3 regions of the Ciceribacter azotifigens genome follow, and region 3 is predicted to be linked to each of the others. Evidence: riboswitches for the same ligand, from Rfam matches in the RefSeq annotation. Region 3 holds a riboswitch; each other region holds the start of a gene.
The links. Region 3 has a riboswitch for cobalamin ahead of cobT (nicotinate-nucleotide--dimethylbenzimidazole phosphoribosyltransferase). Riboswitches for the same ligand answer to the same signal wherever they lie in the genome.
Positions count from the first base shown of each region.

Region 1: another riboswitch for cobalamin. It lies ahead of bluB (5,6-dimethylbenzimidazole synthase); the one in region 3 lies ahead of cobT (nicotinate-nucleotide--dimethylbenzimidazole phosphoribosyltransferase).
Region 2: another riboswitch for cobalamin. It lies ahead of cobU (bifunctional adenosylcobinamide kinase/adenosylcobinamide-phosphate guanylyltransferase); the one in region 3 lies ahead of cobT (nicotinate-nucleotide--dimethylbenzimidazole phosphoribosyltransferase).

Region 1 is NZ_JBLQTA010000004.1:229,901-237,366, forward strand. Features, by position in the region: gene ACM6UT_RS08460 (NADP-dependent malic enzyme) at 1-937, shown strand, start outside; gene ACM6UT_RS08465 (LuxR C-terminal-related transcriptional regulator) at 1,083-1,832, shown strand; gene ACM6UT_RS08470 (acyl-homoserine-lactone synthase) at 2,000-2,644, shown strand; gene ACM6UT_RS08475 (DUF2865 domain-containing protein) at 2,820-3,887, shown strand; gene bluB (5,6-dimethylbenzimidazole synthase) at 3,918-4,610, opposite strand; cobalamin riboswitch at 4,657-4,860, opposite strand; gene ACM6UT_RS08485 (TolB family protein) at 4,905-5,735, opposite strand; gene ACM6UT_RS08490 (NAD+ synthase) at 5,763-7,442, opposite strand.
Region 2 is NZ_JBLQTA010000004.1:119,364-126,829, forward strand. Features, by position in the region: gene cobN (cobaltochelatase subunit CobN) at 1-2,377, opposite strand, end outside; gene cobW (cobalamin biosynthesis protein CobW) at 2,652-3,734, opposite strand; gene cobU (bifunctional adenosylcobinamide kinase/adenosylcobinamide-phosphate guanylyltransferase) at 3,738-4,262, opposite strand; cobalamin riboswitch at 4,432-4,800, opposite strand; gene ACM6UT_RS07940 (hypothetical protein) at 4,866-5,333, opposite strand; gene ACM6UT_RS07945 (ATP12 family chaperone protein) at 5,397-6,188, opposite strand; gene ACM6UT_RS07950 (HAD-IA family hydrolase) at 6,181-6,852, opposite strand; gene ACM6UT_RS07955 (RluA family pseudouridine synthase) at 6,849-7,466, opposite strand, start outside.
Region 3 is NZ_JBLQTA010000006.1:21,653-29,118, reverse strand. Features, by position in the region: gene ACM6UT_RS10865 (DUF1214 domain-containing protein) at 1-1,005, shown strand, start outside; gene ACM6UT_RS10860 (DUF1254 domain-containing protein) at 1,002-2,372, shown strand; gene ACM6UT_RS10855 (alpha/beta hydrolase) at 2,554-3,765, shown strand; gene ACM6UT_RS10850 (threonine ammonia-lyase) at 3,892-4,842, opposite strand; gene ACM6UT_RS10845 (Lrp/AsnC family transcriptional regulator) at 4,896-5,402, shown strand; gene ACM6UT_RS10840 (hypothetical protein) at 5,411-5,608, opposite strand; cobalamin riboswitch at 5,799-5,927, shown strand; gene cobT (nicotinate-nucleotide--dimethylbenzimidazole phosphoribosyltransferase) at 5,998-7,056, shown strand; gene ACM6UT_RS10830 (crotonase/enoyl-CoA hydratase family protein) at 7,157-7,466, opposite strand, start outside.

The DNA.
Region 1 (7,466 bases), on a different contig from region 3:
CTTCGCCGAAGGCGAGGACGAGCGTGTGCTGCGCGCCGCACAGGTGCTGCTCGAGGAAGGCATCGGCCAGCCGATCCTTATCGGCCGTCCGCCGATCATCGAAAACCGCCTCCAGCGCTTCGGGCTGCGCATTCGCCCCGGCACGGATTTCGAGCTGGTCAATCCGGAAGACGATCCGCGCTATCGCGACTATGTCGAGGAATACTTCGGGCTCGTCGGTCGCGCCGGCATCAATCCGGAAGCCGCCCGCACGATCGTGCGCACCAACAACACGGTCATCGGAGCGCTCGCTGTCCGCCGTGGTGACGCGGATGCGTTGATCTGCGGAGTGGAGGGCCGTTTCGACCGACATTTGCGCGACGTCGGCCACATCATCGGCAAGAAGTCGGGCGTCTGCGCCTTCTCGGGTCTCAGCCTGCTGATCTCCCAGCGCGGTGCAATCTTCTTCACCGACACGTTCGTGACCTACAACCCGACGGCTGCGGAAATCGCCGAAACGACGGTGTTGGCTGCGCAGGAGATCCGCCGCTTCGGGATCACCCCGAAGGCAGCCCTCCTCACCCACTCCAACTTCGGCTCGCGCGATTCCGAAAGCGCCCGCAAGATGCGGGAGGCTCTGCGCCTCATTCGCGAGCGGGCGCCCGAACTCGAGGTCGACGGCGAGATGCAGGGCGGATCGGCCCTCTCGGAGGCACTGCGCAAACGCGCCATGCCCGACAGCACGCTCACCGGCGAAGCCAATCTCCTGGTCTTCCCGAACCTCGACGCCGCCAACATCTCCCTCGGTCTCGTGCGGACGATGATGGACGCGCTGCATGTCGGCCCGATTCTGCTGGGTGCCGCCCTTCCTGCCCACGTGCTCTCGACGTCGGTGACCTCGCGCGGCGTCGTCAACATGGCAGCACTCGCCGTCGTGGAAGCCACGCAATCCGCATGACAATGTGCGTCGCGGGGATATCGCGACGCATGCTTCCTGTCACATGAAAGACGCATCATCATACCTCTTCCGGCGCATGAAAAATGCGCTGGACAAGCCATTTTTGCTGGACGATCTTACCCCATAGATTTGTCAGGGTCAGATAATGATTAACCAGAAGGGTTATTTTGACCTGCTGGACTGGCTGGAAAGCGAAGAGGTCGTTCGACCGCAGCCGTTTTTCAAAAGGATGCAGGCTGAGTTCGGGATCTCGAACATCCTCTACATCGACGCCATCCCTGCGGCGACCGGAGTCAGGCTGCATCGTATCCACCACACCTACGCGCCACATGTGGTCCGGGCTGTCACGGCTCTCGGTCCGCATGTCCTGACGCCGCTGCTGAAGCACGCCCTGACGTCGGTGCGCCCTCTGGACTGGTCCGTGCTGCCGCAAACGATTCCGAGCGCACAACTCCTGTTGTCCGTCGCCCGCGAACATTCGCTCTCCACCACCGGTGTCTGCTATCCACTCGCCTCCCGCGAGGGCCATGCGGCCCTGTTCGCGATCAGCGTCGCGGACGCACGTGACTGGCGGCAGTTTCGTCGCCACTGCGACCGCGACGTTCACGCTCTCGCAGCGAAGTTCCATGCAGCGGTGCTGGAGACATCCGACGAAGGCCTGAATCGCGAGAGCATGCGCTCCATTCTGACCGGCAGGGAAAAGGAGGCCCTGACCTGGGCAGCGGCCGGCAAGAGCTACTGGGAGATCGCCGTCATTCTCGGCATCTCGGAGCGGACTGTCCGCTATTTCATGTCGAACGCTCGGCGAAAGCTGAATGTCGTGAGCAATACGCAGGCCGTCGCAGAGGCGGTTTGGCAGGGCCTCATCTCCGGGCCCGATAGCCGTTCAGAATAGAACTCGCGCCCGCCGCAGCTCTTGCATGCGGCCCCGACACTGTAGACTGTACGATGGGCAAGCGAGAATAATCGCAAATTGCAATCACTTAAACTGTCCCTACCGCCAGTTTCAATTTCTGGCTGAAAAAGCGAATTTTTCTCCCTGACCTTAGAAGGGAGACCGGCATGATTAGGATTATCAACGGAGCCAACCGCGATCGCCATCGGAAAGAGATGGCAGACGTGTTCAGCCTGCGCAAGCGTGTCTTTCACGACCTCCTGAAATGGGATGTCAAGGTGGAGGGAGACTGGGAGATCGATCACTACGACGACGCCAACCCGATCTACGTCCTCTCCTATTCGCCCGAGACGGGGCGCCTGCGGGGAGCCCTGCGACTTCTTCCCACCCTCGGTCCGAACATGCTCGACGACACGTTTCCGGTCCTGCTCGGCGACAACCCGCCGATCCGCAGCGCCGCGATCTGGGAATCGAGCCGCTTCTGCATCGATCCGGAAATCTCGCAGGACCGTGCGTCCAACCAGGTGACGATTGCCGCCGCCGAGCTGATGTGCGGTGTCGGCGAACTCGGGATCGCCTCCGGGCTCACGCACATCGTTACGGTGACCGACGTGTTCCTGGAACGCATGTTCCGCCGCATGGGATGCCCCGGCGAACGGATCGCCGATCCGCAGAAGATCGGCTCCGTCTACGCGGTCGCCATCGCCTGGGAAGTGACCCAGGACCTGCTCGACCGGATGAAGGAGGTCGCCGGAATCGACCAGCGTGTGCTGGCAGAACCGATGACGCTCGAACAGGCCCGCGCCGCCTGACGGCGGTCGCGTTCGCCGGTCTGGTACCGGCCGGAGGCAAGCTTCCGGCCGGCGCTGTCTGTTAAGCCAAAATTGAGCTTCCGGTTGGCGGAATGACGCTCGCCAGCTATGATGATTGCGCCTATAGGCAAGTCGATCCGAGCAACGCCTGTCATTCGCCGATCGGGAACGCCAATTGCCGTACCGCCGTAGTCTCGCCCTGCTGTCCGTGATGGTCCTTGCGACCCTTCCTGTTCCGGCTGTCTCCCATGCGTCGATGATCTGCGACAGGTTGCGCGCGAGCCTCGTGAGCGAGCCGGAGGTGGTCGGAGATACCGCAGCGATGCGACGCTTCTCCAGCGCTATCGCCAGGCAAAACTTCGAGATTCGCAAGGCCCGCCAGCGCTTCCTCGACCTGCGCTGTGGGTCGCCGAGCGTCACCGACTACGCGGCGATGAACCGTCCGGAATGCGTCGCGCTTTCCGCCGACATCAAACGGCTGGACGCGGAAAAGCAACAGCTTGCGGACAGGCGCGATGCCGCGCGAAGCGGTGGCACGCAGCGCAACGAGGTCCGACAGAAGATTCTCGACACGATGGACGCCAACCGCTGCGACGACGAGCCGGTGGAGGCCGATACCACGCCTGCCGATCCTCCGCGCACCCCCTATCTCGACATGGTGGCGCCGCGCGTGGGTACGGACGGATTGCCGACGGGCGGCTGGCAGAACGGTGCCGGCGACCTGCAGACGCTTTGCGTGCGCAGCTGCGACGGGGCCTTCTTCCCGATCTCCTCGAATACCACGCCGCTCACTTTCCGGCGCGACGCGGAGCTCTGCCGGCAGATGTGCCCCGGCATCGAGACCGAGCTCTATTTCCGTTCTGTCACCGAACCAGAAAGCGGCGAGATGATCTCGACCGTGACAGGCAGGCCCTACCGGCAGTCGCCGACGGCGTTCTCCTACCAGAGCCGGCGCAAGGGCGAGCAACCCTCCTGCACCTGCAATCTCACGGACTTCTATCGCAAGATGAAGGAGCAGGCGGCCGGCGCGAACGTCCCCGACTACGGCTCTTCCGTCATCGACCTGAAGACGACCGGCAAATCGCTTCCCCAGCAAGCCGCTCCGTCCGCGCCCGTCGAGCGGCCTTACGACCCGGCGGAGAGGAAGGTGCGCCAGGTCGGCCCCGTCTTCATCCCCAGCGAGACGAGCGGTATCGACCTCAGGCATCCTGCGCTCTCCGGCCCGCAACCCATTCAGCAGTAGGGCACGGATGCCTGCGGCGTCCGTCGGATCTCAGCCGACGGACCTCTCCTGCCAGGTTTCGGAGAAAACCAGATCCTCAAGCGGCAGGCGCTGCCGCCAGCCCTTCACCGCCAGCTCCGGCTCTCCGTAAAGCGCGTCCACGTAGCCGAGGCAGAACCAGCCGATCACCTCGACATGCTCCGGGATCGAGAGAATCCGCTTGAGCTCGTCCTCGTGGAAGATGCTGACCCAGCCGACGCCGACGCCTTCGGCGCGCGCCGCAAGCCAGAGGTTCTGGATCGCGCAGACGGTCGAGTAGCGGTCCATGCTGAAATTGTGCGTGCGGCCGAGGACGACCGGACCGCCGCGCGTCGGGTCGCAGGTTACGCAGATGCCGAGGGGTGCCTTGCGGATGCCTTCGAGCTTCAGCGCACGATAGTCCTCACGCTTCTTGCCCGAGAACATTCCGGCGGCCTCGTCATTGGCGCGGCTGAATGCACGCCAGACTTCCTCGCGCCGCTCGGCATCGCGCACGAGAATGAAGTTCCACGGCTGCATAAAGCCGACCGACGGCGCGTGATGGGCAGCGGACAGCAGCCGCCAGACGAGATCGTCCGGCAGAGGGTCCGGCAGGAACTGGTCGCGCACGTCGCGGCGGGTCTCTATGGCTTTGTAAATGGTGGCGCGCTCCTCAACGGAGAAGGCGCCGGCTCGGACCATATGGTCCATCGGCTCGTCCGGCATCGTCAAATCCCCAACAATGCAAAGGACCGCCCGCCGTCCGCGCGGGCCAAGTCTATCTTGCCAGGCCGGTCTTCTGACTCGGCTTCCGCTGCCCGTCGCCGCCTTCCCGGCCAAAAGGCCAGTGACGCGAACCGGAAGACCGGTTCCTTGCGACAGGCATCCGCCACACAGCGTTGGGCACGTTCCGGATTGTCACCGGATTCCCGATTCTCCCGCCTTGCCGGCGGGCACCTGACGCAGCCGATTGTTCACAGTTCGCCGCCGGTGGCAAGTCCGACTACGTGCAACCCGGTTTCACTCGACGGGGAAATAGCGGACATAAGCGAAGGCGTCGCCGTCGGGAGACCAGCTCGGCACGTTCAAGGAGCCCTGTCCGCCGAAGAGCTCGATGAGCGTTTCCGTCTTTCCCGTCGTGATATCCATCCGCCGGATCGAAACCTGCTTGTCGCGCGGATGGCCTTCGACATCCGCCCCATAGGAGAGGAAGACGAGCGCGTCGCCTTTCGGTGCGGGGTGCGGAAACCAGTTGGCAAGGCCGTCGTCGGTCACCTGCGTGAGCCCGGTGCCGTCGGGCCGGATCTTCCAGATCTGCATGAGCCCGCTGCGATCGGAGTTGAAGTAGATCCACTGCCCGTCCGGCGAATAATCAGGGCCGTCATTGTGCCCGCCGCCGCGGATCAGCTCCCTCTCCTCGCCCCCATCGGCGGAGATCGTGTAGATGCCGAACTCGCCGTCGCGGATTCCGCAATAGGCGAGTTGCAACCCGTCGGGCGACCAGCCGTGCCAGTAGGACGGCAGCCTCGCGGTCACCTGCCGCGGCACGCCGCCCGCCGCCGGCAGGACATAGATGCACGATTTGCCGTGTTCGGTCTTGTCGGAGATCGCGAGCATGGTGCCATCGGGGGAAAGCCCGTGGTCGTTGTTGCACGCGCCGGCAAAGCCCGTATCGATCCGCTCCGGCAGCACACTTCCATCGATCGGCAGCCGGTAGATCAGGCCGTCGCCGTTGATCACCAGATATACACCGTCCGGCGTCCAGTTCGGTGCCTCGACCAGCGCCTCCGTCTGCCAGACGACCCTGGAGGTGCGGCTTTTGCAGTCGAATATCTCTACGGAACTGCGCATGCTCGCCTCCTGTCGGGATCGGCGGGATCAGCGGTCCCGGAACCGGTTGGTAATCGGGTAGCGCCGGTCGCGGCCGAAGTTCTTCCGGGTGATCTTGACGCCAGGCGCCGACTGCCGGCGCTTGTATTCGGCAAGGTAGAGCAGATGTTCGATCCGGTGGACGGTCGCAACGTCGTGGCCGCGCGCGACGATTTCTTCGACCGACATCTCCTGCTCGACGAGACATTCGAGGATGTCGTCCAGCACTGGATAGGGCGGCAGCGAATCCTGGTCGGTCTGGTTCGGCCGCAACTCCGCGGACGGCGCCTTGGAGATGATGTTGGCCGGAATGACCTCGCCCGCGGGCCCGAGCGCGCCCTGCGGCACGTTCTTGTTGCGCCAGCCAGAAAGCGCGTAGACCTGCATCTTGTAGAGGTCCTTGACCGGATTGAAGCCGCCGTTCATGTCGCCGTAGAGCGTCGCATAGCCGACCGACATTTCCGACTTGTTGCCGGTCGTCACGACCATGGCGCCGAACTTGTTGGAGATCGCCATGAGGATCGTGCCGCGCGTGCGCGCCTGCAGGTTCTCCTCCGTGACGCCCGGTTCGGTTCCCTCGAAGAGCTCAGAGAGCGCCGAGATGAAGGCATCGACGGGCTCGCCGATCGGCACAATGTCGTAATGGCAACCGAGCGCCTTGGCGCAGGCCGCGGCATCCGAGAACGAGCTTTCCGAGGTGTACCGGTAGGGCAGCATGACGGTCCGCACCCTCTCGGCGCCGAGCGCGTCGACCGCGATCGCTGCACAGAGCGCCGAATCGATGCCGCCCGAAAGGCCGATCACCACGCTCTTGAAACCGTTCTTGTTGACGTAGTCGCGCAGACCGAGCACGCAGGCACGATAGTCGGCCTCCGCCTCCTCCGGCACGTGGGCGATGTGCCTTTCGTCGCAACGCCAGCCGTCGGCACTGCGCTTCCAGGTCGTGACCAGGAGCTCGGCCTCGAACTGGTTCATCTGGAAGGCGAGCGACTTGTCGGCGTTGAAGGCGAAGCTTGCGCCGTCGAAGACGAGCTCGTCCTGCCCGCCCACCTGGTTGACGTAGACGAGCGGTAGTCCACACTCGATCACCTGCTTCAGGGCAATCTGGTAGCGCACGTCGATCTTCGCGCGGTAGTAGGGCGAGCCGTTCGGCACAAGAAGGATTTCCGCTCCCGCTTCGGCGAGCGTCTCGCAGACGCCGAGATCGCCCCAGATATCCTCGCAAACCGGGATACCGATGCGGATTCCTCGAAAATTCACAGGACCCGGCATCTCACCGGCAATGAAGACGCGCTTCTCGTCGAATTCGCCGTAGTTCGGCAGGTCGATCTTGTCGCGGGTCGCGATGATCTGCCCCCGGTCGAGGACGGCAACCGAATTGTGCCGGCCTTTCTCGCCCTGCCGCGGGAAACCGATGACCACCCCCGGCCCGCCGTCGGCGGTGTCGGCCGCCAGTTGCTCAACTGCCGCGAGGCAGTTCCTGAGGAAAGCTCGCTTCAGTACAAGATCCTCCGGCGGATAGCCGGATAGGAAGAGCTCGGTGAAAAGCACGAGGTCGGCGCCGGCGGCGGCAGCCTGGCTGCGCACCTCGCGAGCCTTGGCGAGATTGCCGGCGACGTCGCCGACAGTCGGATTGAACTGCGCGATTGCAATGCGAAGAATGTCGGGGCGGTTCGTAGTGTCGCTCATACCTTTCGTTTAACGCGAGCCGGA
Region 2 (7,466 bases), on a different contig from region 3:
AGACGGCCTGCTTGTGCGAAAAATCCCCCTCTGGCCTGCCGGCCATCTCCCCCGCAAGGGGGGAGAGCAACCGCGACTGGCCTTGGCGTTCGACGGAAGCGTCGGGCGCAAGCGGAAGCCCCTCCCCCTTGTGGGGAGGGGTTGGGGAGGGTTTTTCTTCTCCAAGTGCATCCGCCGCAATCGCGCGCTGCAGGCTGGCGTCGCCGCCCTCGCCGAGGCCCCGCGGCACGCGGGCCAGCGCGACGGTCAGGTCGGTCAAAAGCCGGCCTTCCGGCGCAAGGCCGAAAATGTGCAGCCCGTCGCGGATCTGCATTTCCTTGAGATCGCAGAGATAGGCGTCGAGCTTCTCGAGCGCGCTTTCCTCCGCCTCGCCCTTGGCGATCCCGGCGTCTTCATCGAGGCCGATATCGGCGACGAGATCGAGGATCTGCTTCTTCAGCAGCTTCAGGCGGCGCGGATCACCGCCGGCGGCTTCGTAATACTCGTCGACCAGCGCCTCCAGGTCCTTCAGCGGACCGTAGCTTTCGGCGCGCGTCAGCGGCGGCGTCAGGTGGTCGATGATGACGGCCGAGGTCCGCCGCTTCGCCTGCGTACCCTCGCCGGGATCGTTGACGATGAAGGGATAGAGATGCGGAAAGGGACCGAAAACCGCCTCAGGATAGCAGGTCTCGGACAGCGCGAGCGCCTTGCCCGGCAGCCATTCGAGGTTGCCGTGCTTGCCCATATGGATCACCGCATGGGCGTCGAAGACCGTCCTCAGATGCGCATAGAAGGCGAGATAGCCGTGCGGCGGCACGAGGTCCGGAGAGTGATAGCTCTCCTTCGGATCGATATTGTAGCCGCGGGCGGGCTGGATACCGATGACGAGGTTGCCGAGGCGCGACAGCGGCAGCGCGAACCGCCCGTCGACGAAGAAGGGATCGCTCTCCGGCGCCCCCCAGCGCGTGGTCACTTCGTCCTGAATCGCTCTCGGAAGTTTTTCGAAGAAGGCCTTGTACTGATTCAGGGAAATCGTTTCGCGGATCTCCCGACCGTCATTCGCGGCGTTCGTCGGTCCGGCCATCAGATGCGTCATCAGGGCGTCGCCGTTCTCCGGCACTTGGCCGACGGCGTAGCCGGCCCTTTCCATGGCGCGCAGCGCCTCGATCGTCCCGGCCGGGGTATCGAGACCAACACCATTGCCGAGACGGCCGTCGCGGTTCGGATAGTTCGCCATGATAAGCGCAACCCGTCGCCCGGCCGCCGACGTCTGCCTGAGACGTACCCAGCGGGCGGCGAGCGCTGCGACGAAGGCGGTTCGCCCCGGCTCCGGTTCGTGGGTAACGATGTTCGCCTCGACGCGCTCGTCGAACCGGGCCGCCGACTTGAACGAGACGGCGCGGGCAAGCACCCGTCCGTCGACCTCGGGGAGCGCCACGTTCATGGCGAGATCGCGCGCCGAAAGGCCCTGGCTCGAAGCCTGCCAGGCTTCCTTTGCGGACGCCGAGAAGATCGCCTGCAAAACGACGGCCCCGCCCTCGTCGAGCACGGTCGCGCGTCGTTCTGCACCCGGCGCGGAAACGGCAAAACCGGTTGCGTTGATCACCACCGCGGGCGGCGCATCGGCAAAGATTGCCCTGAGGGTATCGACGGAGACGGCATCCTTGAGGCTCGAGACGAAGACCGGCAAGGCGACGAGCCCTTCGGCCGCGAGAGCCTCGATCAGCGCCTCCACCGGCTTCGTCTCGCCACTCTGGACGAGCGCGCGGTAGAAGCAGATGGCAACGACGGGCGTCGACGCTTGGACAAAACCGCTACACCGCCCCCATTCCTCCGTGCCGACCACGCCGCGACCCGGCCACCAGATGCCGGCTTTCAGCAGCGGCCGCGCCGGCTCCGGCTTCTCGGCTCCGGCGACGAGCGCCTCGGCATAGGCGACGAAGCCGCCGGCATTGGCATCGCCGCCCTCGATCAGGTAGGCCCAGAGCGCGGCGAGGTCCTCCGCCGCCAGGTTGGAAAAGCTCGAAAGCCCCTCGTCCGGCTTGTCGTCACCCGGAAGCACGGCGATCATCGCGCCCGACCGTTGTGCCGCTGCGTGCAGGGCCTCCAGCGCATACTGGAAGTAGCTCGCGCCGCCGAGCGCCCTGACCACGATCAGCCGGGCATGGCGCGCCGTCCGCTCGACGTAAGTGTCGACCGACATCGGATGTTTCAGCGCCATCAGGCTCGCGAGACGCCACTTCGGACCGGCCTCGCCGCGCAACCGCACGGCCGCGGCGATCGCCGAAAGCTCGGTGTCGGCCGCCGTCAGGAAGACGATGTCGCCGGCGCTCTGGCCAAGGTCGATCGCCTCCTCGCCGTCGCTGATCGAGCCTTTCTGGGCTAGGAGAAGATGCATGGCTGCTTCGCTTCTCCAAGAGTTCGCGTCGAGGCGTATCGCGTTGACAACATCCCCCTCTGGCCTGCCGGCCATCTCCCCCACAAGGGGGGAGATCGGAAGCCGACAAGTCGCGCCTGCTGCCAGACCCTTCTGAGCCATGCTCCGAACGACCGCCCGTCTTCACTGCTGACGGAACGACCGAGCGTCTCCGCATTCCGGTCTCCCCTCTTGTGGGGGAGATGGCCGGCAGGCCAGAGGGGGGTAACGCTTCGCACCATGGTTAAACCGTTTTTCAACCCGCCGCCTTCTCCACCGCCTCGACCACTGCCGCGAAATCCCATTCGTGCAGACCGATGAGGACGAGGTGGGTCTCCCGCTTCTCGCCGGCGGCCCAGGGTCGGTCGAAATAGGTGTCGATCCGCGAGCCGACCGCCTGGACGACGAGCCGCATCGGCTTGCCGGGCACGTCGACGAAGCCCTTGAGGCGCAGGATGTCGTGTGCCTCGATGATGGCCCTCAGCCGTTCGACGAAAGCGGCCGGATCGGCGATCGCCGGAAGCCGCAGCGCAAAACTCTCGAACTCGTCGTGGTCGTGGTGATGCAGGTGGTCGTGTCCCTCGCCGGAGGCGTGCGCTGCCTCGTGCTCCAGCTCGTGATGCGACTTGCGGTTTTCGATATCGGCCTCCGAACCGGCACCGAGGCCGAGAAGCACGATCGCCGGAACTTCACCGTTCCTCGCCTCGATCAGCGTCGGCTTTCGGTTGATCCGACCGGCCACCTCGGAGCGGACCGCGGCAATCCCCTCACCGTCCAGAAGGTCCGTCTTGTTGAGAACGATCAGGTCGGCGCAGGTGAGCTGGTCCTCGAAGAGCTCCTCGAGCGGGCTGTCGTGGTCGAGCGAGGCATCCTGCTCGCGCATCGCGTCGACCCGATCGTGGTCGTCGGCAAAGCGGCCGGCCGCCACCGCGGCACTGTCGACCACAGTCACGACGCCGTCGACGGTCACGCGGGTGCGGATGTCCGGCCAGTTGAAGGCGGCGACCAGCGGCTGCGGCAGGGCGAGGCCGGAGGTCTCGATGACGATGTGATCCGGCCGCTCGTCGCGTTCCAGCAGACGCTGCATGGTCGGCACGAAATCGTCGGCCACTGTGCAGCAGATGCAGCCATTGGTGAGTTCGATGATGTCGTCCTCGGTGCAATTGTCGGCACCGCAGCCCTTCAGCACCTCGCCGTCGACCCCGAGGTCGCCGAATTCGTTGATGATGAGCGCGATCTTCTTGCCGTTGGCGTTCATCAGCATGTTGCGGATGATCGTTGTCTTTCCGGCGCCGAGAAAGCCGGTGATGACGGTTGCCGGGATCTTCTGCTGCAGCATGGTTCAACCCTTCATTTTCAGCGGCAGTCCCGCCGCGACGAAATAGACTTCGGTCGCGACCGCCGCGACCATCTGATGGAGCCGTCCTGCATGGTCGCGGAATTCGCGCGCCATGCGGTTTTCCGGCACGATGCCGAGCCCGACCTCGTTCGAGACGAGGATGAGCCGCGCCTGAAGCGTCGGCAGGACCGAGACGAGGCGCGCGCTTTCAGCGGCGACATCGCGTTCGTCCAGCATCAGGTTCGTGACCCAGAGCGTCAGGCAGTCGACGAGCACGACGCGACCCGGCGCATCAATGCGCCGGAGAACGCCGACGAGGTCGACCGGCTCCTCATGGGTCGTCCAGAGCCCGCCGCGACCTTCGCGATGCAATGCAATGCGTTCGCGCATCTCGTCGTCGAAGGCGCGTCCGGTAGCGACATAATGGCGTTCGAGCCCGCTCGCCTCGGCAAGCGTCTCCGCATGCCGTGACTTGCCCGAACGGGCACCGCCGAGCACGAAGACGCAGTGGCCGTCAGCCGCGCTCAAGGGCGGACCTCAGCGGCAGAGCGCCGGAAAGACGGACATAGGAAGAGGCCGGGCGCGCGGCCCGCCAGAAAGAATGTGGAAATGCGGGATCGCACGATCCCGCCGTCACAAGATGTCGCCACGACAACCTCCGTGCTGGCAACGGGGACTTTTCCCCAGGATGGGCTTTCAAAGCCCGGCACGGGTGGCAGGTCTCCTGGCTCGCGGTTGAGGCGCCTAGCGCCAGCGGGTCTCTCTCACCTTCCCGGAGCTTCGAGGCGACACGAAGGGCGGACGATTCGTAGAAATAGAGGCGTCCCGGCCCCGGCTGTTCGTGTCGCCACTCCAGTGGCTTTTCCGGTTTCGCCGAAGAACCCGCCGTCCACCTCTTGCGGACCCGTCGCGGATATTCCGGCTCGCCGGATGAAGGACCCTCACCGCTCTACAGTCGCGGGGTCGGCTGCGATTGGCAGGCCCGGCTTGGGTCCCCACCGTCGCATTCCCTTTTGCGTTCCGCCCCGCAATCGACGGCGCGGAAACCATCCGAATGAGAAACTGCTTAGGCGCAAGCGGCAGTGAAGTCAATTCGAAGGGAATCGGCCGTGCAGACCGTGGCGATCATCCTCACCGTCGGCCCGACGGCATGGTCAGTGCGAAGAGCGAGCGAATGCGCGCGGCAATCACTTCGGCGAGCGCCTCCGCCTCGAAATCCGGATTTTCCGTTCCGCTCATCACCGGGAAGGTTGCGGTGGCGACGGGCGAACCGTCTATGACCGAAACGGCCGTTACGGTGACCGTCGCCTCGCTGCGGCGGTTGAGCGGAGAAATGTCCGGCCTGTAGGAGCCGATCCGCACGGAAAGTACCACCGGCGGCGCCTCCGGCCGCGGCACGGTCGCAGCGATCGCCGCGGCAATGCGGCTGTCGGTACTGACGATTACCACCTTCGGCACCCGGATATCGGCAAGCACTGTCAGGTCGCGGACGTCATAGACCTTGGGCGACGTGAAAAGCCCCGCCCCGGCGATGCTGCACGACGACAGCAGCGCGGAAAGGAGAAGGGCGATGGCGGCATGGCAGAACCGCAGAAACATGACAGGCTGATCCGACCCCGATTCGCTTCGGAGAAGCCTGTCATCATTATGGTTAGCGCTGCGTTAAGCGGTAGCCCGCACGGCCCGGAACAGCCGCGCCGCGGCGTCCATCTCTTCGAAGCGCTTGGCCCGGCGGGCCTGCGCCTCCTCGTCCACGCCCCAATGCTCCTCCGTCCAGTCCTCATCGAGATGGGCGAGTGCCCAGACCTCGGGAACGGAAAGGAAGCCTTCGGCGAAGGCGAGCGTCAGGATCGCCGAACCGGTCAGCGTGGTCACCACGTGCAGCGCGGCGAGTTCGAACGGCGTCCGGTAGGCGCTGAGCGCCGAAGCGAAGGCATCGATCGCCGCCTGTGGCTGCGCCTGATGCACAATGCCGGCGGCGAGAACGAAGCGGGCACCGTGGGCGGAAGCCACCCAGTCGATCACCCGTCCCCACTGCCTCGCCTGGCGTTCGACGAGTTCCTGCGGCGATTCCGCGTGGTAGCAGAGCAGGTCGTTGCCGGCGTAGCGCACGATATCCTCGAACACGGCGTCGACCTGATCGGCGACGGCGTCTATCGCCGTGTTGGCAAGCCGGGTCGTCGGCATCGTCGCCGGGTCGATCGTCTCGCCCTGGGCGCGCCACTCCGAAGCGACGAGTTCGGCAGCCTCGGCCGTCGGCAGCCGGAGAGCACGTTTCGCCGGCGTCTTCACGCCGCGTCCGTCGAGCACGACGGCGACACCGTCATCCTCACTCAGCGTGCCGACGTCGGTGTAGAAGCGCTTGGCCTGCGGCCGCTGCATCTGGATCTGCGCCCGGCGCACCGGGTCCGGATCGCTTGGCTCGGGGCCGAAATCGCTGAGAAGGTCACGCATCGACGGTTCCTTTCATGACGTGGGCCAAAAGGTCGGCCGGATGGTCGACGACGGCATCGGCACCCGCGAGCAGCAGCGCGGCGGTCGTCGAATAGCCCCAGGAGACGCCGATCGCCCGGGCGCCTGCGGCCTTGCCCATCTGCATGTCGTAGATCGCGTCGCCGATGACGACCGCATCCCGCGCATCCATGCCGGTTTCGCGGCAGCACTCCAGGACCATGGCCGGATTGGGTTTCGACGGACATTCGTCCGCCGTCCGTGAAACGACGAAATGGGGCTTCAGCCCATGGGTTTCAAGCACGCCGTCGAGGCCACGGCGAGACTTGCCGGTCACCGCCCCGATCAAAAGGTCGTCACGGCGAACCATGGCCGCAATCACCTCGGCGATCCCGTCGTAGAGCGGCTCCTCGAAACCCTGCTCGGCGCGCACCTCGGCGAAAACCGCCTTGTAGTAGAGCGCCATCGCCCCCGCCTCGTGGTCAACGTCCGGTTTGCCCTGCATGGTGGCGATCGCAAGATCGAGGCTCAGGCCGATGATCGCCTTGGTGTGTTCGACATCCGGCGCGGCGTGGCCGAAATGAAGGAAGGTGCGCGTCATCACTGCGTGGATGAGGCCGACGCTGTCGACGAGCGTGCCATCGCAATCGAAGAGGACGAGCTTCATTCCTCGTCCCTCGCTCCGTCGGCTTCATCGAAGCCGAGCAGGTTCCAGCTCTGCACCATGTGCGGCGGCAACGGCGCCGTCACCTTCAGCCGCCCGCCGGAGGGATGCGGAATGTCGATGGAGCGGGCATGGAGATGCAGCCGCTTCTGGATGCCGCCGGGGAAATCCCAGTTCGGATCGTCGATGAAATATTTCGGATCGCCGATGATCGGATGCCCCATGTAAAGCGCATGGACGCGCAGCTGATGGGTACGCCCGGTATAGGGCTCCATCTCCAGCCAGGCGAGGTTCTGGGCTGCAGTATCTATGACGCGATAATAGGAGACGGCGTGGTCCGCCCCCTCCTCGCCGTGCTTGGCGACGCGCATGCGATCGCCGTCCGGGGTCTGCTCCTTGACGAGCCAGGTCGAGATCTTGTCCTCGTGCTTGCGCGGCACGCCCTTGACCAGCGACCAGTAGATCTTGTGGGTATCGCGCTCGCGGAAGGCGGCGGTCAGCTTCTGCGCGGCGCCCCGCGAGCGGGCGACGACGAGAACGCCGGAGGTGTCGCGGTCGATCCGGTGGACGAGACGCGGCTTCTCGCCCTTCTTGTTCGTCCAGGCCTCGAGCATCTT
Region 3 (7,466 bases):
TTGAGACTTTCGACGATTGCGGCAACACTGCTCGCCGCCTTGCCTGCTGCTGCCGATCCGGTTCCTGTCAACAGCGACAACTTCGTGCGGGCCGAGAGCGACCTCTATTTCTCCGGCATCGCCGCCAACGGAGGCTTCGGTAAGTTCGACCATACGCGGGAAATGGCGCCGCTTGACAAGCAGACCGTCATTCGCCTGAACCGGGACACGCTTTATTCTTCCGCCGTTTTCGATCTGGATGCGGGACCGGTGACGATCACCGTGCCGGAGTCCGGCGACCGGTTTGTGTCGCTGCTCGTGATCGACGAGGATCACTATGCCCACGGCGTATACTATGGAGCTGGATCGCATACCTTGAAGCGGGAGGACATAGGCACCCGGTATGTGGCCGCCGCCTTTCGCTTCTTTGCCGACCCCGCCGACGCGGACGACATGAACAAGGTTCATGCGCTTCAGGATGCGATTACGGTCGAGCAGGCAGCACAGGGTCAGTTCGAGATCCCCGAATGGGACGCAAAGAGCCGGGACAAGACCCGTCGCGCACTCCTCGATCTCGGCGCCTTGCTGCCGGACACCGCGAAGATGTTCGGATCGCGCGACGAGGTAGAGCCGGTCCGACACCTGATCGGGGCCGCGCTTGGATGGGGTGGAAACCCGGACAAGGAAGCGCTCTATCTCAATATCACGCCCGAAAAGAACGACGGCAAAAGCGTCTATCGGCTGACCGTGAAGGATGTCCCCGTGAAGGACTTCTGGTCGGTCACCGTCTATAACAAGGACGGCTTCTTCACACCCAACAAGCTGAATGCGTATTCGCTGAACAATGTGACTGCGCAAAAGACCGCGGATGGATCGATCACGATCCAGTTCGGAGGCTGCGACGGCAAGATTGCCAACTGCCTGCCCACGCCCGAGGGCTGGAACTACATGGTTCGCCTCTACCGGCCCGAGACGCAAATCCTGGATGGAACGTGGAAATTCCCCGTCGTGGAGGAAGTGAAATGAGACGTCGCACGTTTCTGAAGGCCACCACCGCAATGATGACGCTGTCGGTGTCGCCGATCCAGGCATTCGCCGGGGAGGACACCAGAGCGATCGCGCGCGAGGCTTATATCTACACCTATCCGATGGTGAAGAACTACCTCACCATGTACCAATATGCGCTCGAGCCGGGCGGCGGCCAATACAAGGGACCGCTCAACACGATGGTGAGTATCGCCAGAGTCTACACGCCGGACGACACGGCGATCATCACGCCGAATTCCGACACGCCCTATTCCTTCATTGTTTTCGATCTGAGGGCGGAACCCGTCGTGGTGACCATGCCGCCGATCGAGAAGAACCGCTACTACTCACTCCAGCTCATCGACCTCTATACCAATAATGTCGACTACCCGGGAACACGGATCGACGGCAACGGAGGCGGCAATTTCCTGATCGCTGGCCCAGGCTGGAAGGGAGACCTGCCCAAAGGCATCAAGCGCGTCATCGACATGCCGACCACCCTGGCTATCGGCATCGTCAGGACGCAACTCTTCTCGCCCGACGATCTCGAGAGGGTGAAGGAGATCCAGGCGGGCTACAAGGCGCAGTTGCTTTCCGCCTATGCGGGTACGCCGGCTCCGCAGGCTCCGCCGGCCGTCGAATGGTTGCCGATCTCCGACGAGAAGATGGTTTCCGACTACTGGTCGCTTGCCGCTTTCCTTCTGCAATTCGCCCCGCCCTACTCGGGTGACGAAACACAGCGCAAGAGCCTCGGCATCCTTGGGATTCGGGACGGCTCACCATGGCCTCCAGAGGACCTCTCGCCAGACACCGAAAAACTGATGAAAGAGGTCGCTGTAACGGCCGAGCGGGAAATCCGCGACGTCGCTGCGAGCCTGACGGATTCGTCGAAGATATTCGGCTCACCGGAATTCATGAAGGGCCAATACATGGTTCGTGCCGCGGCAGCGCAGGGAGGCATCTACGGCAACTCCGTGCAGGAGGCTCTCTATGTCATCTATGGCTTCGACGCACAGAACGCGCCCCTCGACGGCAGGACGGGAAGATACACTTTGACCTTCACCTCGGAGACGCTTCCACCGGTCGATGCCTTCTGGTCGATCACGATGTACGACAGACCGAAGCAGCTTCTCGTGGCCAACCCGATCAATCGCTACCTCATCAACTCATCGATGCTTGCAGACCTGAAGAAGAATGACGAGGGTGAGATCGTTCTCTACCTGCAGAACGAGAGCCCGGGTGCGGACCGGGAATCCAACTGGCTCCCCGCTCCGAAGGACGCATTCTATGCGGTGATGCGGCTTTACCTGCCAAAGCCTGAAGCGCTTGATGGCCGATGGAAGCCATCGGCGATAAAGATCAGCTAGGGATGGCACGGGGTTCCCACGACGAATGATCTCAAATGCCTGAGAGGCGTCCTGGAATAGCGCCATGCGGCAATCATCCACGTCGGAACCCCTCACCAAGCTCCGCTGGGAAGCCGGAATGGCGTCCGGCTTTCTCTCAATCGGTTCGCGGATTCGCAGGCGAATCCTTTCTGGAGTCCCCATGCGTCGGATGCTTCTCATCGGTGCTCTTCTTGTCCTTCAGGGATGCGGACATCCGGCTGGAGTCATGACGCCGGTCAAGCCGGCAGCCCATGCCTCGAAGACGTCGCAGGTGGAGATGCTGGTCGCCACCAACCGTCAGCCGTCCGGTGACCCCGGAACCCTGTTCAACGGCGAGCGCAGCCCGAAACCGTTTTTGACGGAAGTCGCGGTTTCCATTCCGCAGCGAAGGGAGCCCGGCACCGTGCAGTGGCCCCGACAATTGCCACCGAACCCGGCCAAGGATTTCGCGGTCACGCGCGTGCAACAGATCGAAACCCTATCCGAGGCAACCGCGTGGTTCAGGCAACACGTCTCGGGCGGACACGCGCTGGTCTTCGTTCACGGCTACAATAACAAATATGAGGATTCTGTCTTTCGCCTTGCCCAGATTGTCCATGACAGCCGAATGCAGGCTGCTCCGATCCTCTTCACCTGGCCCTCTCGCGCCAGGCTTACGGCCTACGAGTATGACAAGGAGAGCGCCAACTACTCCCGGACGGCCCTGGAGCAATCGCTGCAGGTCCTCGCGTCGAATCCGGATGTGAAAGACATCACGATTCTCGCCCACTCGATGGGGACATGGCTCACGATGGAAGCGTTACGTCAGATGGGCATCCGTCATGGTCAGGTGAACCCAAAGATCACCAACGTCATTCTGGCGTCGCCGGACATCGACATCCAGGTCTTTGCCAAGCAATTCGTCGAGATGGGGCGCCACACAGCCAGGTTCACGATCTTCGTATCTCAGGATGACAAAGCGCTCGCGGTTTCGAGCCTGATTACCGGGAGAGTACAGCGCCTCGGTTCGGTTAATCCCGCCGACGAACCTTATCGCTCCAAGTTCGAGCAGGCGGGCATCGCCGTCGTTGACCTGACAAAACTCGATACCGGCGACAGCCTCAATCACGCAAAATTCGCGGAGAGCGCGGACATCGTCCAGCTCATCGGCGGGCGGCTGATGAAAGGACAAACACTGACGGATTCCCAGGTGACACTGGGCGATGGCGTAGCGGCCGTGATCGGCGGGACCGCCCGCACGATCGGCACGGTCGCGGCAACGACCATCTCCGCGCCGCTGCATGTCGTCGAGGATCCGCAAAAGCCGGCATCGCCGCCGGATGTTGGCCAAACGCTCACCGACGCTGCTGACGACAAGCCTCTCCTCCAGTGATCTGAAGGTCAAACAAATCCCGCAGAGCTGCTCATCGAGTTCGACTAGCTCTTCACTCCTCTCGTCCGAGCCTGTCGAAGCCATGTCACTAGAGCGGAGCATGAGTCCGCTCTGGATTTTGCTTGGCTACTGCGGCACGTTGCCGCCGCAGAGGATCGTCGCGACGGATTCTCCCTTGAGCCTCTGCCGGTGTTCCAGTGCGGCGGCCACACCGGCCGCGCCGGCGGGCTCCACGACGAGGCCGTAGTGCTGCTGGCAAAAGCGCATCGCCGACCGGATCGTTTCTTCGCCGACAGTCCATACATCGTCGACTGTCATCTTCATCGATTCGAGCGCGTATGGGACCGGTTCACGAACGGCGATACCGTCGGCGCTCGTTGGTGCCGACGGTGTTGGAAGATACTCGCCGCGCTCCCAGGAAAGGAGCATCGCCGGGGCTTTCGCGGCGACGACACCGATCACGCGACAAGAGGGCATCCTCGCCTTGATCCATGTACCAACGCCCGTCAGAAGAGCACCATTGCCGAGGGGCACGAGCATGGCGTCGAGCGCGATGCCACGTTTCTCGCTCTGCCTCGTGAGCTCGAGTGCGATCGTGCCAGCACCCTCGGCGATAGCCGCATGGGCGCCGTCCTCGACGAAGGCATAACCCTTCTCGGCAGAGAAGCGGCGCGCCTCGACCTTCGCTGCATCGAAATCCTCGCCGTGGAGGAGCACCTCGGCTCCAAGCCCGCGCATGGCGGCGATCTTCAGCGGGTTGGCATTTGTCGCCGCGAAGATGATCGCCTTGCGTCCCCGCTTGGCAGCCGCATGGGCGAGCCCCTGGCCGAAGTTTCCGGCAGAGGCCGCCACGAGCGGAATGCCGGTGGACGACATCGTCTGGAGAAGCCAATCGGTTCCGCGCCCCTTAAAGGAACGGAGCGGGTTCAGCGTCTCCACCTTGGCGTGAAGCGTGAGCCGAAGTTCGGCATCGGCTGCGTCATGCCGGATGAGCGGCGTGTCGACAAAGAGTGGATCGATCGCGTCATAGGCGGAAAGGATGCCGTCGATGCTGGGGAGATGTTGCAAATCAGTCATGTGGGCAGCATAGCTGTCCGGATCGGGAAAATTCGTCAAACAGAGCCAGCCAGATGGATAGTTCACCCAGAAAGCGCGCAACCTCGAATGGATCACCCGAACACGTCACCGCCGTCGACCGGGAGATCCTGGCCATCCTGCAGGAGGATGCCCGCGCGACAATCGAGGACATCGCTGCGCGCACCGGTCTTTCGCCGTCCTCGGCGCAGCGGCGGCTGCAGCGGTTGCGGGAGCAGAAGGTCATCCTCGGCGACGTCTCGATCGTCGACCCGAAAAAGGTGGGACTCGGCGTCACCCTGCTCGTCGAGCTCGAACTCGAGCGGGACCGGCCGGAGCTCATGGCCAACCTTCATCAGTGGATTGCGAGGACGCCGGAGGTGCAGGAAGCCTGGTGCATCACGGGCCGCGGCGACTACACGCTCGTCGTCGTCTGTGGATCGATCGACGACTTCGATACCCTCGCCGAGCGGCTGGTGAACGAGAACCCGAATGTCCGCAAATTCACCACCCACGTCGTGCTGAAGACGCTGAAGCGCGGGCTTGCCGTCCCGTTGAAGTGACGACCGGCTCACGCAACCCGCGGCGTCTCCCCCGCGAGCACCATCCGGAAGAGGTCGGCATCCACATTGGCGCCGCTGAGAATGATGCCGGTCCTCTTCCCGCGCATGGCGTTGCGCTCCTGGAGAAGGGCGGCGAGCGGCGCGGCACCTGCTCCCTCGGCGACATTGTGGGTGGTGCGATAGAATACACGCATTGCCGAGGCCATGCGCCCGGCCTCCATCAGCGCGCCTTGCTCGAACGCCCCATGCCCGTCTGAACGTCTCCAAAGAGGCTCTTTGCGACGGCGCAAATTCAGGGGTCTTTTCGGTGTCGAAGTATCCGGATTCTACCAGAGATGAAGCAAGCATCCGTTGCTCAAGGGCAAGGCGCTGGTTACAGACGTTTCGACAACTAACGGAACTCGGTGAAATTCCGAGACGGTCCCGCCGCTGTAACCAGATACGAGTCTCAGGAGGCTTTGTCCGCCACTGTCCGGCCCTGGACGGGAAGGTGCCTGAACCCGGCCACGCTGGAAGTCAGAAGACGAGTTGATCCGCAACCGAAATCCGCCCGATGGCAAACGGTGGAATGATCGGCGTCACGTGGAGGACCCGTATGTCTGCAGAAATGAGCCTCACTTCGGGGCAACAACCAACCCAGTCCTTTGAAACCGTCGCCGCCTTGCGAAAGGCGCTAAGCCAGCTTCCACAAGGCGACGCGCGAGCCGCGGAGGCCGCCGCCACCCGTGAGGGCATGCTGACCAAGCCACCCGGAAGCCTCGGGCGGCTCGAGGAGACCGTCGCCTGGCTTGCCCGCTGGCAAGGGCGCTACCCGCCGGTCATGGACCGGCCGCAAACCTGCGTCTTCGCCGGCAATCACGGCATCGCCGAGGCAGGCGTCTCCGCCTATCCGCCAGTCGTCACAGAGCAGATGGTCCTCAATTTCGAGAGAGGGGGCGCTGCGATCAACCAGTTGAGCGCCGAACTGGGGGCCAGCATGACGGTCGTTCCCCTGGACCTTTCCCGACCGGTCAGGAACTTCCTGCACGCGCCCGCCATGACGGAAAGCGAGTTCCTGGAAGCTTTCAATGCGGGAATGCACGCCGTGCGGCCGGATGCCAGCATCCTGTGTCCCGGAGAGATGGGCATCGGAAACACGACATCGGCTTCGGCTCTGTGCCTTGCGCTCCTCGGCGGCCCCGCCGTCGAATGGTGTGGCCGCGGCTCAGGCGTCTCCAATGACGTCCTGAAGCGAAAGGCCGAGATCATCTCAGAGGGGGTCGAACGCCATCGGGAGGCGATCGATGACGGTCTGGACGCCCTGCGGATACTCGGTGGACGCGAGATCGCCGCCATGGCTGGCGCCATTCTCGCCGCGCGCCTGCTTTCGATCCCGGTCATGCTCGACGGATTCATATGCTCCGCCGCCGCCCTTGCCCTGTATTGCAGCGGCGTAGACGCTCTTGCGCATTGCATGGTGGGACACGCCTCCATGGAGCCCGGCCACCGGCGACTTCTCACCCACCTCGGTCACCGGCCGCTTCTCGATCTCGACCTCAGGCTTGGGGAAGGAACCGGGGCGGTGCTGGGCGCAATTCTCGCAAAGGCCGCCCTGCGTTGCCACCTCGGCATGGCCACGTTTGCCGAAGCCGGCGTGGACAGCGGCGCAGCCTGACAGCCGGCGTGGACGCCGGGCCGTCACCGGCATTCACCTGGAAGTCATAGTGGCCTCGGGGAGGGATGGGGAGATCCCTCCCCGGGCATGCAGGCATCTACTATCTGGCGAGGAAGGCCTCGATGCCTTCTGCGGCCTCTGCACTTTCCCAGCGGTCCGTGAGCAGTTCCGCGGTCCGCTCGAAGTGCCCTGAGAGGCTCTGGCCACCGAGTTCCAGACAAAGCGCTTTTGCCGCTGCGACCGCCCCCGGCCGCGTCTTCAGGATCGCTGCGACTTCAACCTCGACGCAGGCATCCAGTTGTTCTGGTTCCGTGACGCTGGAGACGAGGCCACATCTCAGGGCGAAGGCGGCGTCGAACGGTTTGGCCGTGAAGAAAACCTGCCGGGCGTAGCCCTCGCCGATACGGCGA